2 linked regions of the Anaeromyxobacter diazotrophicus genome follow. The protein of the gene in region 1 interacts with the protein of each later gene in a pairwise test. Links are inferred from orthologs where the notes say so. Each region holds a gene or a part of one and is shown on either strand. Other genes may lie near its edges. The genes, in order: HWY08_RS21185 and HWY08_RS18500.

Evidence for each region.
Region 2: the proteins of HWY08_RS21185 (region 1) and HWY08_RS18500 interact in binary tests that used the Escherichia coli proteins (3 or more experiments, as listed by UniProt). The link is inferred for Anaeromyxobacter diazotrophicus from one-to-one orthologs.

Annotation. Positions count from the first base shown.
Region 1 is NZ_BJTG01000015.1:22,588-30,610, reverse strand. The notes cover bases 2,989-5,906. They hold HWY08_RS21185 (glutamate-5-semialdehyde dehydrogenase), read right to left. Parts: upstream 5,132-5,906; coding sequence 3,845-5,131; downstream 2,989-3,844. Other genes in these bases: proB (glutamate 5-kinase), read right to left, coding at 5,136-5,906; rsfS (ribosome silencing factor), read right to left, coding at 3,210-3,833; HWY08_RS21195 (B12-binding domain-containing radical SAM protein), read right to left, coding at 2,989-2,999. In the rest of the region: nifJ (pyruvate:ferredoxin (flavodoxin) oxidoreductase), read right to left, coding at 1-1,201; more of HWY08_RS21195, read right to left, coding at 1,374-2,988; more of proB, read right to left, coding at 5,907-6,275; HWY08_RS21175 (YidB family protein), read left to right, coding at 6,513-6,908; HWY08_RS21170 (DUF3761 domain-containing protein), read left to right, coding at 6,931-7,548; HWY08_RS21165 (transposase), read left to right, coding at 7,677-8,023. UniProt on the Escherichia coli protein: Catalyzes the NADPH-dependent reduction of L-glutamate 5-phosphate into L-glutamate 5-semialdehyde and phosphate. The product spontaneously undergoes cyclization to form 1-pyrroline-5-carboxylate.
Region 2 is NZ_BJTG01000009.1:249,900-257,998, reverse strand. Bases 2,428-5,421 are described here. They hold HWY08_RS18500 (sulfate/molybdate ABC transporter ATP-binding protein), read left to right. Parts: upstream 2,428-3,383; coding sequence 3,384-4,460; downstream 4,461-5,421. Other genes in these bases: HWY08_RS18495 (sulfate ABC transporter substrate-binding protein), read right to left, coding at 4,508-5,421; cysW (sulfate ABC transporter permease subunit CysW), read left to right, coding at 2,509-3,387; cysT (sulfate ABC transporter permease subunit CysT), read left to right, coding at 2,428-2,449. Outside these bases: HWY08_RS18520 (sulfate adenylyltransferase subunit 1), read left to right, coding at 1-897; HWY08_RS18515 (phosphoadenylyl-sulfate reductase), read left to right, coding at 894-1,604; more of cysT, read left to right, coding at 1,601-2,427; more of HWY08_RS18495, read right to left, coding at 5,422-5,539; HWY08_RS18490 (hypothetical protein), read right to left, coding at 5,655-6,611; HWY08_RS18485 (hypothetical protein), read right to left, coding at 6,704-7,795; HWY08_RS18480 (c-type cytochrome), read right to left, coding at 7,792-8,099. UniProt on the Escherichia coli protein: Part of the ABC transporter complex CysAWTP involved in sulfate/thiosulfate import. Responsible for energy coupling to the transport system.

The sequences.
Region 1 (8,023 bases):
CCGTGAAGTGCCGCTTCGGGCGCGCCTTGCCGAGCTCGTCGAAGACCGCCTTCGCCATGGCGGGCGTGAACTCCTTGGAGGAGAGCCCGTACCGGCCGCCGAGGACGTTGATCTCGTGGTGGAAGCGGTCGATGTGCGCCTGGTGCGCCTCGCGCAGCGCCGTCACCACGTCCTGGTAGAGCGGCTCGCCGAGCGCGCCCGGCTCCTTGGTGCGGTCGAGCACCGCGACGTGCGCGGTGGTGCGGGGCAGCGCCGCCATGAACTCGCCCAGCGCGAAGGGCCGGTAGAGCCGGACCTTCACCACGCCCACCTTCTCGCCCTTGGCGAGGAGCGCGTCGACCGTCTCGTGCACCACGTCGGCGCCCGAGCCCATGACCACGACGATGCGCTCGGCCTCGGGGTGGCCGTGGTAGTCGAAGAGCTTGTACTGGCGGCCGGTGATCTCGGCGAACTCGTCCATCGCCTCCTGCACCGCCGCCGGGCAGTCCAGGTAGAACGGGTTGCACGCCTCGCGCGCCTGGAAGAACGCGTCCGGGTTCTGGGCGGTGCCGCGGACGACCGGCTTCTCCGGGGTGAGCGCGCGGGCGCGGTGCGCCGCCACCAGCTCGTCCGGGATCATCCGGCGCAGGTCGGCGTCGTCGAGCAGCTCGATCTTCGACACCTCGTGCGAGGTGCGGAAGCCGTCGAAGAAGTGCAGGAAGGGGATGCGGCTCCGCATCGAGGCGCGCTGCGCGATGGCCGCGAAGTCGTGCGCCTCCTGCACGTTGCCGGAGGAGAGCAGGCCGAACCCGGTCTGCCGCACGGCCATCACGTCGGAGTGATCGCCGAAGATCGACAGCGCGTGCGTCGCGAGCGTGCGCGCCGACACGTGCATGCAGAACGCGGTGAGCTCGCCCGCGATCTTGTACATGTTGGGGATCATGAGCAGCAGGCCCTGCGACGCCGTGAAGGTCGTCGTGAGCGCGCCGGCCTGCAGCGCGCCGTGGACCGCGCCCGCCGCGCCGCCCTCCGACTGCATCTCGGAGACCGACGGCACGGTGCCCCACACGTTCTGCTGGCCCTTCGACGACCACTCGTCCGCCCACTCGCCCATGTTGGAGGAGGGCGTGATGGGGTAGATGGCGATCACCTCGTTGATGCGGTGGGCGACCGAGGCCACCGCCTCGTTGCCGTCCATGGTGACCATCGTCCTCTTCGACATGCGTCCTCCTCGTGCAAGGCGTGCGCGGCAGTGTGCCACAGGTGCTCTCGCCGCAAACCGTGCGGAACCTGCGGAAATGCCCGGCGAAGGCTGCAAGGACCAGGCCCGACTTGCGCCAGGTCAAGCATGTGGTGAAACGGGGAGCGATCCGACTAGCAGATCGCCGGCGGGATCAGCAAGGCAGCTCGCGGCGAGCGTCCGATGACGCGGCGCGACAGCCGGACGCGCGATCGGCGGGCGAGGCCGCCGCCAGCGGGGCGGCGCTCGCCTCGCGCCGGGCGTCGATCGCCGCCAGGACGGCGTCGAGCCGAGGCAGCGCCACCTCCTCGGTGTAGCGGATCATGTGCTCGCCGAGGATGGCGAGCGTCACCGCGCGCCCGAACGCCTGCCGGCCGCGGCGCGCGCCCAGCGCGACGAGACGCCAGAAGCGCGCCCGCCGGCGCGCGGCCACGCCGATGCCGAGCGCGGCGCGGGCCAGGATCGCGGGCCAGCCCGGGGTGAGCGCGCCCGCGCCGGGGAACGCCGCCTCGGCCAGGTGGCGCTCGCACCGAGCGTAGAACGCCTCGTCGGTGTAGAGCGCGGCGAGGAGCCGCCGGTAGCCGGCCACCAGGGCGCGCTCGTCGAGGGCGGGCTCGAAGTTCGGCCGCCCGAACTGATCGCCGGTGGCGGCGCGCCGGAGCCGCCCCTCGCGCTCGAGCCGCCGCCAGAGCGCGGTGCCGGGCAGCGCCATGAGCACCCCGGCCATGGCGCGCGGGATGGCGCTCGCCGCGATGAAGGCGAGCTGCTCGTCGAAGATGTCCTCGCGGTCCGCGTCGAACCCGACGATGAACCCGGCCATCACCTCCAGCCCGGCGCGGGTGAGCACGCGCACCGCCTCCGCCGGGTCCTGGCGCAGGTTCTGGCGCTTGCCGGCCTCGGCCAGCGCCTCCTCGGAGGGCGACTCGATGCCCACGAACACCGCCGAGAAGCCGGCCCGCACCATCGCCGCGAGGAGCTCCGGCTCGCCGGCGAGATCGAGGCTCGCCTCGGTGTAGAGGTCGAAGGGGTGGCCGTGCTCCTCCTGCCAGGCGGCGAGGAGCGGCAGGAGCGCCTTCACCGCGCGGCGGTTGCCGATGAAGTTGTCGTCCACGAAGAAGAGCGAGCCCCGGCCGCCGAGGCGGTAGAGCGCGGTGAGCTCGGCGAGGATCTGCTCGGCGCTCTTCAGGCGCGGCGCCCGCCCGAACACCTCGATGATGTCGCAGAACTCGCACTGGAAGGGGCAGCCGCGGGAGAGCTGCACCGCGAGCGAGGCGTAGCGGTCGAGCTGCAGGAGCTCGAAGCGCGGGGTGGGCGAGGTGCGGAGGTCGGGGCGCGGCGCGCCGGGCGCGGGCGAGAGGAGGCGCGGGGCGGACGCGGAGGGGGCCTCCAGCGCGGCGACCAGCGCGTCGAGCCGCCCCTCGGCCTCGCCGCGGAAGACGTGGTCCGCCTCCGGGAAGAGGCCGGGCGAGGTGGTGGCGGCGGGGCCGCCGACCACGGTGCGCTTCCCGAGGGCGCGGGCGCGGCGCAGCACCGTCCGGATGCCGTCGGCGTGCACCAGCATGCCGGAGACGAGCACGGCGTCGGCCCAGGCGAGGTCGGCGTCGTCGAGGGGCGCGAGGTGCAGGTCGACGATCCGCACCTCCCAGCGCGAGGGCAGCAGCGCCGCCAGCGTGGCGAGGCCGAGCGGCGGCAGCGCCGCGGCCTTGCCCGCGTAAGGCAGCGCGAAGTGGTAGCTCCAGTAGGTGAGCGGCGAACGCGGCTGGACGAGGAGGGCGCGCACGAGGAACTCGTACGCCCGGGGCTGTCATCGGGTGGTCATGGGCGGACGCGTGACCCGGCGGGGCACGCGTCCACCCGAGCGGCGTTTACCCGACCGGGGGGCCAGCTCGTTACTCTGGGTAAGGCCAGGGTAGAAGAACTACTCTCGGTAAGGCGCCAACTACTCTGGGTGAGGCGTTGACGCGAGCCGACCCACCCCGCGCGGGGGTCGTCAGCTCTGCACCTGGAAGCGCGGGGCGTCGGCCCAGAGGCCCTCGAGGTCGTAGAACCCGCGCGCCTCACGGCTGAAGACGTGCGCCACCACGTCGCCGTAGTCGACCAGGATCCAGCGGCCGCTCTCGTAGCCCTCGACCCCGACCTTGGTGGCGCCCTGCGCCTTGAGCCGCTCGTCCACGCCGTCGGCGATGGCGCCGGCCTGCCGGTCGGAGTCGGCGGTCATGAGGACGAAGTAGTCGGCGTAGCTGGTGAGGCCGCGCACGTCGAGGACGAGCACGTCCTCCGCCTTCTTGTCGAGGCCGGCCTGGGCGATCTCGAGCGCGCGCGGGCGCGCCGCGTCGGGCCGCTCCGCGGGCGCGGGGGCGGCCGCGGACGGCGCGGCGGCGGGGGCGCTCGCCTCGGCGGGCGCGTTCGGGCGGAGCGCTTTGCGCTTGCCGGCGGTCACCGGCGCGGGCTGCTTGCGCGCCTGCGCGATCTGGTTGCGCCCCGGTTTCTTGCTGCGGAGCGGGCCGCCCTTCTTCTTCCTGGGCGGGCCGCTCCCGCGCAGCGTGGCGGCCTTTCCCTTCGACGACGGCTTCTTGCTCGGCGGGCCCTTCTTCTTCACGACAGTCTTGCGCATGCTTCCTCTGGCTAGCTTCGGATGTGTCCGTCGCCCTCCACCACGTACTTCTGGGTGGTGAGCTCGGCGAGCCCCATGGGCCCGAACGCGTGCAGCTTGGTGGTGGAGATGCCGATCTCGGCGCCGAGCCCCAGCTCGCCGCCGTCGTTGAACCGGGTGGAGGCGTTCACCATGACCGCGCTCGCCGTCACCTCGCGCTCGAAGCGCCGCGCGCTCGGGAGGTCGCGGGTGAGGATGGCCTCGGTGTGGAGCGAGCCGTAGCGGGCGATGTGGTCGAGCGCGGCGTCGAGGTGCGGCACGACGCGCACGGCCAGGATCTTGTCGAGGAACTCGCGGCCGTAGTCCTCGGGGCGCGCCGCCACCGCCTTCACCGCCGCCCGGCGCAGGAGCGTGAGCGCGGTGGGGTCGCAGCGGAGCTCGACACCGGCGGCGGCCAGCGCGCGCCCGACCGGAGGGAGGAGCTTCGCCGCGGCGGCGCGGTGGACGAGGAGGCACTCGAGCGCGTTGCACACGCCGGGGCGCTGCACCTTGCCGTTCATGGCGAGCGCGACCGCCTGGTCGAGCGGCGCCGAGGCGTCGAGGAACAGGTGGCACACGCCCTGGTAGTGCTTCACCACCGGCACGCGCGAGCGCTCCGCCACGGCGCGGATGAGCGACGGCCCGCCGCGCGGGATGGCGAGGTCGATGAGCTCGTCCAGCTGGAGGAGCGCGAAGGTGGCCTCGCGGTCGGGGGTCGGCACCACCTGGGCGGCCTCGCGCGGCAGCCCGGCCGCGGCGAGCCCGTCGGCGAATGCCTCCGAGAGCGCCAGCGAGGAGCGCAGCGCGTCCGAGCCGGGCCGCAGGATGGCGGCGTTGCCGCTCTTGAGGCAGAGCGCGGCGGCGTCGACCGTGACGTTGGGCCGGGCCTCGTACACCATGAGGACCACGCCGAGCGGGATGCGGACCTTCTTCACGGCGAGGCCGTTCGGCCGCCGCCAGCTCGAGGTGACCTCGCCCACCGGGTCGGGGAGCGACGCCACCTCCCGCAGCGCCCGGGCGATGCCGTCGAGCCGCTTCGGGTCGAGCGCCAGGCGGTCGAGGAAGGCCGCGCCCTGGCCGGCCTGCCGCGCGGCGTCTACGTCGGCGCGGTTCGCCTCGAGGATGGCGCGCGAGCGGGTCGCGAGCGCTGCCGCCGCCTCGCGCAGCGCCGCGTCCTTCTGCGCCGTCGGGGCGTAGGAGAGCAGGCGCGCCGCGCCGCGGGCGGCCTCGGCGAGGCGGCGCATCTCCTGCTCCAGGGTGGCTTCGGCGGGCTGCCGCATGGCGCTACTCCGGCCCCGCGTCGAGCAGGACCATGTCGTTTCGGTGGACGACCTCGTCCAGGTCCTTATAGCCGAGCGCCCGCTCGATCTCGCTGGTCTTGAGCCCGGCGATGCGGCGCACCTCGTCCGCGCCGTACCCGGCGAGGCCCCGGGCGAAGGGCCGCCGGCGGTCCACCGCGATGTCGACCGGGTCGCCCACCCCGAACTGGCCGTCGACCGAGCGCACGCCCGAGGGGAGCAGGCTCTTGCCGCGCTCCTTGAGGGCGCGGGCGGCGCCGGCGTCCACCAGGATGGTGCCCTTCCCGCGCGCGGCGGCGGCGAGCCAGCCCTTGCGGCCGTTGAGGCGCTCCGGCTCGGGCGGGAAGAGCGTCCCGACCTTCACCCCCGCCAGGAGGTCGAGGAGCGCCCGCGGGCGCCGGCCGGAGAGGAGCGCGGTGGCGGTCCCCTGCGCCGAGAGCCGCCGGGCCGCCCGCACCTTGGTGGCCATCCCGCCGACGCTGCGCTCGCTGCCGGCGCCGCCGGCGATGCGCTCCACCTCGGCGGTGACGCGGGGGACGAGCTCGAAGAGGCGCGCGCCCGCCTGGCGCGGGTCGCGGTCGTAGAGGCCGTCCACGTCGGTCAGCATCACCACCAGCTCGGCCTCGACGCAGCCGGCGACGAGCGCCGCGAGCGAGTCGTTGTCGCCGACCTTGATCTCGGCGACCGCGACCGTGTCGTTCTCGTTCACGATCGGCAGCACGCCGAGCTCGAGCAGCCGGGCGAAGGTGCGGCGCGCGTTGAGGAAGCGCTTGCGGTTCGCGAGGTCCTCGGCGGTGAGGAGCACCTGCGCCACCTTCACCCCGTGCGGCGCGAACGCCTCCCCCCAGGCGCGGAACAGGTCCGGCTGCCCCACCGCCGCCGCCGCCTGCTTGGTGGCAATGTCCCAGGGCTTGGCGCGGGAGCGGACGAGGCCGAGCCGCTCCGCGCCGAAGGCGATGGCCCCCGAGCTGACGAGCACCAGCCGCCGCCCGCGGCCCACCTTGGCCAGCTCCGCCGCCAGGCGCGCGCAGTTCTGCGGGTCGACGCGCCCGGACGCGTCGGTGAGCGTCCCGGTGCCGACCTTCACGACCAGCGTCTTGGTGTGAGCGAGGTGGTTGCGAGGCATGCGGGAGGCGCAGCATACCGCGAGGCACCCGGAGGTAGGAGCGCGTCGCGGGCGGGGCTCTGCTCGCCCCCTGTCGGGAGGTGTCGCGCGCTGGAGGCTGCATCGCACCGCGGCGGCGACCGAGGGCCGCCGAGGGGCGGACCCTGGCGGACTCCGGGTCGAGTTGGCCGTGCCCGCCGCGCGAGGGCGACATATCGTGAAGCCGGCGCGCCGCTCACCCTCGACCGGGAGGTCCCCGTGGGCATCCTCGACGGCCTTCGCAGCTCGCTGCTCGGTGGCGCAGCAGGTCAGGCGCAATCGCCGCTGGCGGCCTCGGTCCTCGGCATGCTCGGCGGCGGGGGGCTCGGGAGCCTCGTCGGCGAGCTGAGGCAGGGCGGCCTCGGAAAGATCGTCGAGTCGTGGATCGGCACGGGCCAGAACCTGCCGGTCTCGGCGGAGCAGCTCCAGCAGGCGCTCGGCCCGAAGGTGCAGGCGCTGGCCCAGCAGCACGGGCTGAGCCCGGACGCCGTGAGCCAGGCGCTCTCTCAGCTCTTGCCCCAGCTCATCGACCACCTCACGCCGAACGGCCAGCTGCCCCAGGGCACCGGGGCCGAGCAGGGGCTGGCGGCGCTCCGGTCGAAGCTCGGCATCTGATGCTCCAACGCAGGGGGATGACATGAGGCTGCTCTTCGGCTCGCTGTGCCTGGTGCTCGCTGGACTCCTCCTCTCGCCGGCCGAGGCCGTCGCGCAGGCGGCGGCGACGGCCACGACCGTCACGTGCAAGGACGGGACGACCTCGCCGGGTGGGCGGGGGGCGTGCCGCGGCCATGGCGGCGTCGACAAGAAGGCGAGCAAGGCCGAGTCGAAGGCGGGGGCGGCGGCGCCCGCCGCGACCGCGGCGCCGGCCGGGGCCGCGGCCGCAAGGACGGTGATCTGCAAGGACGGGACGACGGCACCGGGTGGCCGCGGCGCCTGCAGAGGGCACGGTGGCGTGGACAAGAAGGCCACCGCCGCGGGCGGCCAGCCTCCCGCCGCGGCCGGTGCGGCGCCGCCGGCGCCGCCCGCTGCGCCCGCCCAGGTCCAGGCTCCGAGCGCGCCGCCTGCGACCCCGGCCGCGCCCTCCGCCGTGACCCGCCGGCCCGCCGCGGCGCCCGCGAACGCGGCCAACACCGATGCCACGGGCGCGATCGCGAAGTGCAAGGACGGCACCTATTCGCACGCCAAGGGTCACTCCGGCGCCTGCTCGCGGCACGGCGGCGTGGCGGAGTGGCTCGACGGATCGACGGCCAAATAGCGCCCGGGCCCCGACCCAGAGTACCGCCTGGCGGACACGTGGTCCGCCGGGCGGAGCGTGCGACCGAAATGAGGCTCAAGAAAACTCGTGGTTTGACATCGGCGCGGCGGTTGCTCTCCGACCGAGCCATGACCGCGCCCCGCCAGGTTCTGCCCGGGACCACGTATCTCATCACGCGTCGCTGCGCGCAGCGTCAGTTCCTGCTCCGTCCGTCCAAGATCACCAACGCCATCTTCCTTTACGTGCTCGCCGTCGCAGCCGGCCGGTTCGGCATGAACATCCACGCGTACTGCGTGCTGTCCAACCACTTCCATTTGATCCTCACGGATCCCGGCGCGCGGCTCCCCGCCTTCGAGCAGTACCTCGACTCCCTCGTCGCGCGCGCCATCAACGCCTCCCTCGGCCGGTGGGAGGCGTTCTGGGCTCCGTCGAGCTACAGCGCCGTCGCCCTTGGTTCGCCCGCCGACGTCGTCGA
Region 2 (8,099 bases), on another replicon or contig:
CGCAAGGGCGTGCTCACCCAGACGCTGCGGCACTCGTACATCGCCCACCGGGTCGGGATCGGTCAGCTCGTCGTGGCGGTGAACAAGATGGACCTCGTCGGCTGGTCGCGCGAGCGGTTCGAGGCCATCGTGGCCGAGTACCGCGCCTTCGCCGACGGGCTCGGGATCGAGGACGTCCGCTTCCTCCCCATCTCGGCGCTGGCCGGCGATGGGGTGGTGGAGCGGGGCCCGAACCTGGGCTGGTACCGCGGCCCGACGTTGCTCGAGCTGCTCGAGGCCGCGCCGGCCGCGAACGCCGGGCGCCGGCAGCGCTTCCGCTTCCCGGTGCAGTGGGTCTGCCGGCCCCACGGCGTCGCGCACCACGACTTCCGCGGCTTCGCCGGCCGGGTCGAGTCGGGCGAGATCGCCGCCGGGGACGCCGTCGAGGTCCTGCCCTCGGGGCGCCGGTCGCGCGTGAAGGAGATCTGGCTGGGCGAGGCGCGGCTGGAGCGGGCGGTGAGCGGCCAGTCGGTGACGCTCGTGCTGCACGACCACGTCGACGTCTCGCGCGGCGACCTGCTGGCCGGCGCGGGCGAGGGGCCGCCGGTGAGCCGCACCGTCGAGGCGGTGGTCTGCTGGCTCTCGGAGCGGGCGCTCTCGACCGCGCGGCGCTACGTCGTCCGGCACACCACCCGGGAGACGCTGGGCCAGTTCGTGGAGGTCGCGTCGCGGGTCGACCTCGTGGCGCTGCGGCAGGTGGAGGCCCGCACCCTCGGCGCGAACGACATCGGGCGGGTGCGGCTGAAGCTCGCCCACCCCATCGCCGCCGACCGCTACGCCGAGAACCGCGCCACCGGGGCCTTCATCGTGGTGGACGAGGCGACCAACGACACCGTCGGCGCGGGGATGATCCTGTGAGCGCGCCCGACCTGGCGGGGCTCGCCGAGCTCGCGCGCGCTCTGGAGGGGCAGCCGCCGGAGGCGATCCTGGCCGCCGCCGCGGAGCGCTTCCCGGGCGCGACCGCGCTCGCCTGCAGCTTCGGCCCGGAGGACTGCCTGCTCGTCGACGCGATCGCGCGCGCGCGCCTCCTCGTCCGCGTCTTCACGCTCGACACGGGCTACCTGTTCCCGGAGACCTACGCGCTCTGGAGGGCGCTCGAGGCGCGCTACGGGATCGCCGTCGAGGGCAGGTCCGCGGGCGCGGCGCCGGCCGACCCCGCGGCGGCGCCGCCGTGGCGGGTGGACCCCGACGCCTGCTGCCACGCGCGCAAGGTGCTCCCGCTGCGCGAGGCGCTGGCGGGCCTCGGCGCCTGGGTCACGGGGATCCGGCGCGAGCAGACCCCCGAGCGCGCCCGGGCGCAGGTGGTGGAGTGGGACGGGCGCTTCGGGCTCGTGAAGGTGAACCCGCTCGCCGCCTGGACCCAGGCCGAGGTCTGGGAGCGCGTGCGGCGCCGATCCGTGCCGACGAACCCGCTGCACGAGCAGGGGTACCTCAGCATCGGCTGCGCCCCCTGCACCTCGCCGGTCGCCCCGGGCGAGGACCCGCGCGCGGGGCGCTGGCGGGGCCGGGAGAAGACCGAGTGCGGGCTCCACGTGGACCGCTTCGCGAAGCGGCCCGGGCCATGACGGCGAGGCGCGCGCGGCGCCCGCGGGTCGGCGGCGTGCTCCCCGGCTTCGGGCTCTCGACGGGGCTCACCGTCCTCTACCTGGGCCTGGTGGTGCTGGTGCCGCTCTCGACGCTGGCGCTCCGCCAGAGCGCGCTCTCCTGGCGCGAGCTGTGGCCGGTCATCGCCTCGCCGCGGGCGCTGGCCTCCTACCGGCTCTCGTTCGGCGCCTCGCTGGCCGCGGCCGGCGTGAACGTCGTGGGCGGCGTGCTCGTGGCCTGGGTGCTGGCGCGCTACGCGTTCCCGGGGCGCTCGCTCGTCGACGCGCTGGTCGACCTCCCGTTCGCGCTGCCGACGGCGGTGAGCGGGATCGCGCTCACAGCCGTGTACTCGCGGAACGGCTGGCTCGGGCGGTGGCTCGAGCCGCTCGGCCTGAAGGCCGCCTTCAGCCCGCTCGGCGTCGCCATCGCGCTCACCTTCATCGGGCTGCCGTTCGTCATCCGCACCGTGCAGCCCGTGCTGGAGGACCTCGACCCGGAGCTGGAGGAGGCGGCGGCGACGCTCGGCGCCGGGCGCTGGCAGACGTTCCGGCGCGTGATCCTGCCCGCCGTCGCCCCGGCCGCGGTCACCGGCTTCGCGCTCGCCTTCGCGCGCGGCCTGGGCGAGTACGGCTCCGTCGTCTTCATCTCCGGGAACATGCCGCTGCGCACCGAGATCGCGCCGCTGCTCATCATGACGCGCCTCGAGGCGTACGATTACGCGGGGGCGGCGGCGATCGCCAACGTGCTCCTCGTGACCTCGTTCCTCCTCCTGCTCCTCATCCACCGGCTGCAGGCCTGGACCCGCTCGCGCGTGGGGCTCGCGTGAGCGGCGCGGTCCGCTCCCTCCTGCCGGCGGCCGCCGCCGCCCCCGGCGCGGCTTCGGCCGTGCCGGCGCCGCGCGCCGCCGGCCGGCGGCCGCCGGGCGCCGCCGAGGACGCGCCGCAGGTGAAATGGGCGCTCATCTCCGGGGCGCTCCTCTTCCTGGCCGCGCTGGTGGCCGTGCCGTCGGCGGCGGTGCTGGTCGAGGCGCTCCGCGGGGGCGTCGCGCTGTGGTGGAGGGCGGTCGCCGACCCCGACGCGCGGGCGGCGCTCCGGCTGACCTTGCTCGTGGCGGCGGTGGCCGTCCCGCTCAACGCCGCCTTCGGCGTGGCCGCGGCCTGGTCGGTGACGCGGTTCCGCTACCCGGGGCGGCGGGCGCTCGTCGCGCTCATCGACCTGCCGTTCGGCGTCTCGCCGGTGATCTCGGGCATGGTGACGGTCCTCCTCTTCGGGGCGCACGGCTGGCTCGGCCCCTGGCTGGCGGACCACGGCGTGAAGGTCGTGTACGCGGTCCCCGGGATCGTCCTCGCGACGGTGTTCGTGACCTTCCCCTTCGTCGCCCGCGAGCTCATCCCGTTCATGGAGGCGCAGGGCACCGAGGAGGAGGAGGCGGCGCTGGTGCTGGGCGCGAGCGGCTGGCAGATCTTCAGCCGCGTCACCCTCCCCAACGTGAAGTGGAGCCTCCTCTACGGGGTGATCCTCTGCAACGCGCGGGCGATGGGCGAGTTCGGGGCGGTGTCGGTCGTCTCCGGCCACATCCGCGGCGAGACCAACACGCTCCCCCTGCACGTCGAGATCCTGTACGACCAGTACGCGTTCCAGGCAGCCTTCGCGGTCGCGTCGCTCCTCTTCCTGCTGGCCCTGGTGACGCTCCTCGCGAAGAAGGCCCTCGCGTGGACGCAGCGGGCCTCGCGCCGCGGGGCGGCGCACCGGAGTCCCCCATGAGCATCGAGGTCCGCGGGCTGTCGAAGGCGTTCGGCGGCCACCCCGTACTGCGCGACGTGTCGATCGACATCCCCGACGGCGAGCTGGTCGCGCTGCTCGGGCCGTCGGGCTGCGGGAAGACCACCCTCTTGCGCATCCTGGCGGGGCTGGAGACCGCGGACGCGGGCGAGGTCCGGCACGGCGGCGAGGAGGTCTCCGCGCGCAGCGCGCGGGAGCGGAACGTCGGGCTGGTGTTCCAGCACTACGCGCTCTTCCGGCAGATGACCGTCGCCGGCAACGTCGGGTTCGCGCTCGCGGTGCGCAAGGCGCCGCGCGCCGAGATCGCCGCCCGGGTGGACGAGCTGCTCCAGCTGGTGCAGCTCGACGGGCTGCGCGACCGCTACCCGCACCAGCTCTCCGGCGGCCAGCGCCAGCGCGTGGCGCTCGCCCGGGCGCTGGCGACCGCGCCGCGCATCCTGCTCCTCGACGAGCCGTTCGGCGCCCTGGACGCGCGGGTCCGGCAGGAGCTGCGGCGCTGGCTGCGCAGGCTGCACGACGAGCTGCACGTCACCAGCATCTTCGTCACGCACGATCAGGAGGAGGCGTTCGAGGTCGCCGACCGGGTGGTCCTCATGAACGCCGGCCGGGTCGAACAGTCCGGCGCTCCGGCCCAGGTGTTCGAGAACCCCGCGAGCCCGTTCGTGATGCGGTTCCTGGGCGCGGTGAACGTCTTCCTCGGGCGCGTCGACGGGGGGCGGGCCTACGTGCACGACCTCGAGTTCGCGGCCCCGGGCGCGCCCGGGCGATCGGCGGCGCACGTGTACGTCCGCCCCCACGAGATCGACCTCCACCGCGGGGCGCTGCCGGGGAGCTTCGCGGCGCGCGTGGAGCGGGTGGTGGCGCTCGGCGCCGCGGTGCGCGTCGAGCTCAGCGCGCCGGGCCACGCGGGCGCCCTGGAGGTGGAGCTCGACGCGCGGGAGACGGAGGCGCTGGCGCTCGCCCCGGGCGACACCGTCCACCTCTCGCCGCGGCGGGTGCGGGTCTTCCCGGCGGCGCCGGGCGACCTCGACAGCCTCACGGCGAGCCGCCTGTAGCCATGGCCCGGCCGGGCGCGCGGGTGGCGCGCGCCAGAGGAGCGGGGCTAGGAGCCCGGCGTGAAGATCTGGTCGAACACGCCGCCGTCCGCGAAGTGCTTGGCCTGGGCCTGGGTCCAGCCGCCGAAGGCGCCGTCCACCGTGACGAGGTCGAGCTTGGGGAAGCGGGCTGCGTACCGCGCCGCCACGGCCGGATCGCGCGGCCGGTAGAAGTGCTTCGCGGCGAGCTCCTGCCCCTCCGCCGTGTAGAGGAACTCGAGGTAGGCCTGCGCCACCGCGCGCGTCCCGTGGCGGTCCACGTGCTGGTCGACCACGGCGACGGGCGGCTCGGCCAGGATGCTCGACCGCGGCACCACGATCTCGAACCGGCCCTGACCGAGCTGCTCGACGGCGAGGAACGCCTCGTTCTCCCAGGCGAGCAGGACGTCGCCGAGGCCGCGCTCGACGAACGTGGTGGTCGCTCCGCGCGCGCCGGAGTCGAGCACCGGGACGTTCTTGTAGAGCGCCTTCACGAACGCCTTGGCCTTCGCCTCGTCGCCGCCCGGCTTCCTCGCCGCATGGGCCCAGGCCGCGAGGTAGTTCCAGCGAGCGCCGCCGGAGGTCTTGGGGTTCGGCGTGATCACCTGGACGCCGGGCTTCACGAGGTCGTCCCAGTCCTGGAGGTGCTTCGGGTTCCCCTTGCGGACGAGGAAGACGATGGTGGAGGTGTAGGGCGCGGCGTGGTGCGGCAGGCGCTCTTGCCAGTTCGCCGCGAGCAGGCCCGCCTTCGCCAGCGCGTCCACGTCGTAGGCCAGGGCGAGCGTCACCACGTCCGCCTCGAGCCCGTCGACGACGCTGCGGGCCTGCTTGCCGGAGCCGCCGTGCGATTGCTTCACGAGCACCGTCTGGCCGGTCCGCTCCTTCCAGCGCTTCGCGAACGCCGCGTTCACGCCGTCGTAGAGCTCGCGGGTGGGGTCGTACGACACGTTGAGGAGCTTCACCTCGCCGGCGGCGGCGCGGGCGGGGGCGGGGTGGGCCGCTGCGGCCGCGGCGCTGGCCAGCAAGGCAGCGAGCCCGACGAGCTGCGTGGTGCGCGACATGCGTGTCTCCGATCGAGTGTCCGTTAAGGTCAGCAGCGCATCCTATATAACGGACGCACCCTACGTCAAGCAGGTCGCGGCGCGGGGCGGCGCCCCGGCCGGCCGCGGCGACCGGCTACATCGCCTGGAACTGGACGCCCGCGGTGACGGACGGCTTCACGTCCTGCTCGCCGAAGAGCCGCTGGTAGACCGGCACCTGGCCGCGGAGGAACAGCCAGACGCTACCGGTGGCGTTGAAGTAGACCCCCGGCGCGGCCGAGAGCACGGTGCCGCCGGTGTTCGGGGCGTCCGCCGCCACGCCGCCGGGGGCGGTGGCGCGGTCGACCTTCGCGTATCGCCCGTCGAGCCCGAGGTCGAGCGCCACCGCGCTCGCCGGCCGGTACTGGCCGTGCGCGCTCCACAGGAGCGCGTCGCCGAACTTGTAGCGGCTGGCGTCGGAGTACGACGCCTCCGTCCGCAGGCGGTAGGAGAGGCTCGCGAACGCCATCCAGTCCGCCTGCTCGAACCGGTAGTGCACGCCCGCGAACGGCCCCCAGCCGCCGGTCCCGAGCTGGCCGTGCGGATCGACGAGGGAGCCGTCCGGCGCCGTCGCACCGTGGGCGCCGGTGGGGACCGAGGTCCCGGCCGAGAAGGCGAGCTCCTGCACCCGGCGCGCCCCGAGGTTCACGGAGGTCCAGACGGCGTACCGGGCGGCCACCTCGACGTCGCCGAGGCCGGTGAGGCTCGAGGCGGTGACGTCGGTCCCGCCGCCGACGGTATGGATCGACTTCGAGAGGAGCGGGACGGTGGCGGTGAGCGAGAGCGCGTCGAGCGGGCGGTAGACGACGTTGAAGCGGTACGACCACTGCGTGAGCTGGTCGGTGAAGCCGGGCCGGCCGTCGGTCCCGGCGTCCATCCGCAGGTACTCGGTGTCGAGCTGGAGCCGTAGCTGCCCGTTGATGGCGGCCGGGTCGCTGGCGGCGAGCAGGGGATCCCCGCAGCCGCAGATGGAGCAGGCCCGGGCGGCCCCCGGGGCGGCGAGCGCGAGGGCGGCGCTGGCCAGGGCCAGGCGAGAGGAGCGCGTGAGGTGCACGGGCCCATCACGCCAGAGGCGGCCCCGCCGTGCAACCCCGCGAGCCCCGGACGGCTGGGGCGTCGAGGACCGCTTCACCCCGCGCCCCGCGGTCAAGGAGCAGCGTCGCGGTGGGCGCCGAGGCCGCTCGCGCCCAGGCGCGCCCCCACCGCCAGGAGGAAGCTCCCCAGCACGCCCGCCATGACCAGCGCCCCCACGGCCACCGCGGCAGGGCCGCCCGGCAGCCGCAGCGACGGCAGGACGAGCAGGACGCGCTCGGCGGCGAGCCCGAGCAGCACCGCCCCGGCGCCGGCGGCCAGCGTCGCCCGGCGCCGCTTGAGCGGCTCGGCGAAGAGCAGCCAGAACGGACCCGCCGAGACGAGCGCCAGCACGGCGATCGAGACCGCCTTCCACGGCGCGCGCCAGCGGGCGAGCAGCGCGACCGACTCCTCCGGCACGTTGCCGTACCAGGTGGGCAGGAAGATCGACCAGAGAAGATACGTCCACAGGATGAGGAGGCCGAAGAGGAGCTTGCCGACGTCGTGGCGGGTGTCGGGCTCGTCGGCGCCGCGCACGGCGGTGACGAGCCCGACCCAGGCCACGCCGGAGAGGAAGGCGCCCATGAAGTAGAAGGCCGGGAGCACCGTGATGGCGGGCCCCTCGTCGAGCGCGATGGCGAAGTCGTAGGCCCACAGCGAGAGGACGAGCGCGAACAGGAGCAGGTAGAGCACGCCGGCCCGGCCGACCCGCAGGCCCGCCTCGCCGCGCCGCACCCGCCCGACGAAGCGCGCCCCGGCGCCGAAGAGGAGGGCGGTCGCGGCGAGCTGCCGGAGGACGAGCCCGGTCGCGACGAGGTGCTCCCCCTCCGCCACCCAGGGCACGAAGCCGCGGGCCGCGAGGACCAGCACCGCCAGGAGGAGGAGCGCCGGCAGGAAGAACCCGGCCGAGGCGTCGGCGATGGGCAGCACCGCGCTGGCCCACCGCCCGCCCGCGACGCGCACCGCGGCCGCCAGCGCGAGGCCGCCCGCGGCGCAGCCGGCGAAGAAGAGCCAGCTCGCGGCCAGCGCCGCCAGGGCGGGCGCGGCGAGGCCGGCGGCCGCACCGGCGACGAGCGCGGCCGCGCCCAGGCCGGCCGCGGCCGCGGCGGCGAGGGCGGCAGGGCGGCCCAGCCCGGCGGCGGCGCGATCCAGGAGCTCCGGGCTCATGGGGTGCCCTTCGGCTGGCCAGGCGCCTCGATGACGGGCGAGGTGGCCTGGATCCGGCGCACGTGGTTCACGACGTCCCACCGCTCCTGCGCCGTGAGGCCCTCGCGCTGCGGCGGCATGGCCTTCCCGCCGTAGCTGATGGTGCCCCAGATGAAGCCGTCGCTCCGCCGGCGGATGGTCGAGTAGGCGAAGTCGGGCGCCTCCGGGAAGAACCGCGAGACCGGACCGCCGCCGTGGCCCTCGGGGCCGTGGCAGGGCGCGCAGCGGGCGGTGAAGATCGCCTTCCCACGCTCGAGCGAGGCGG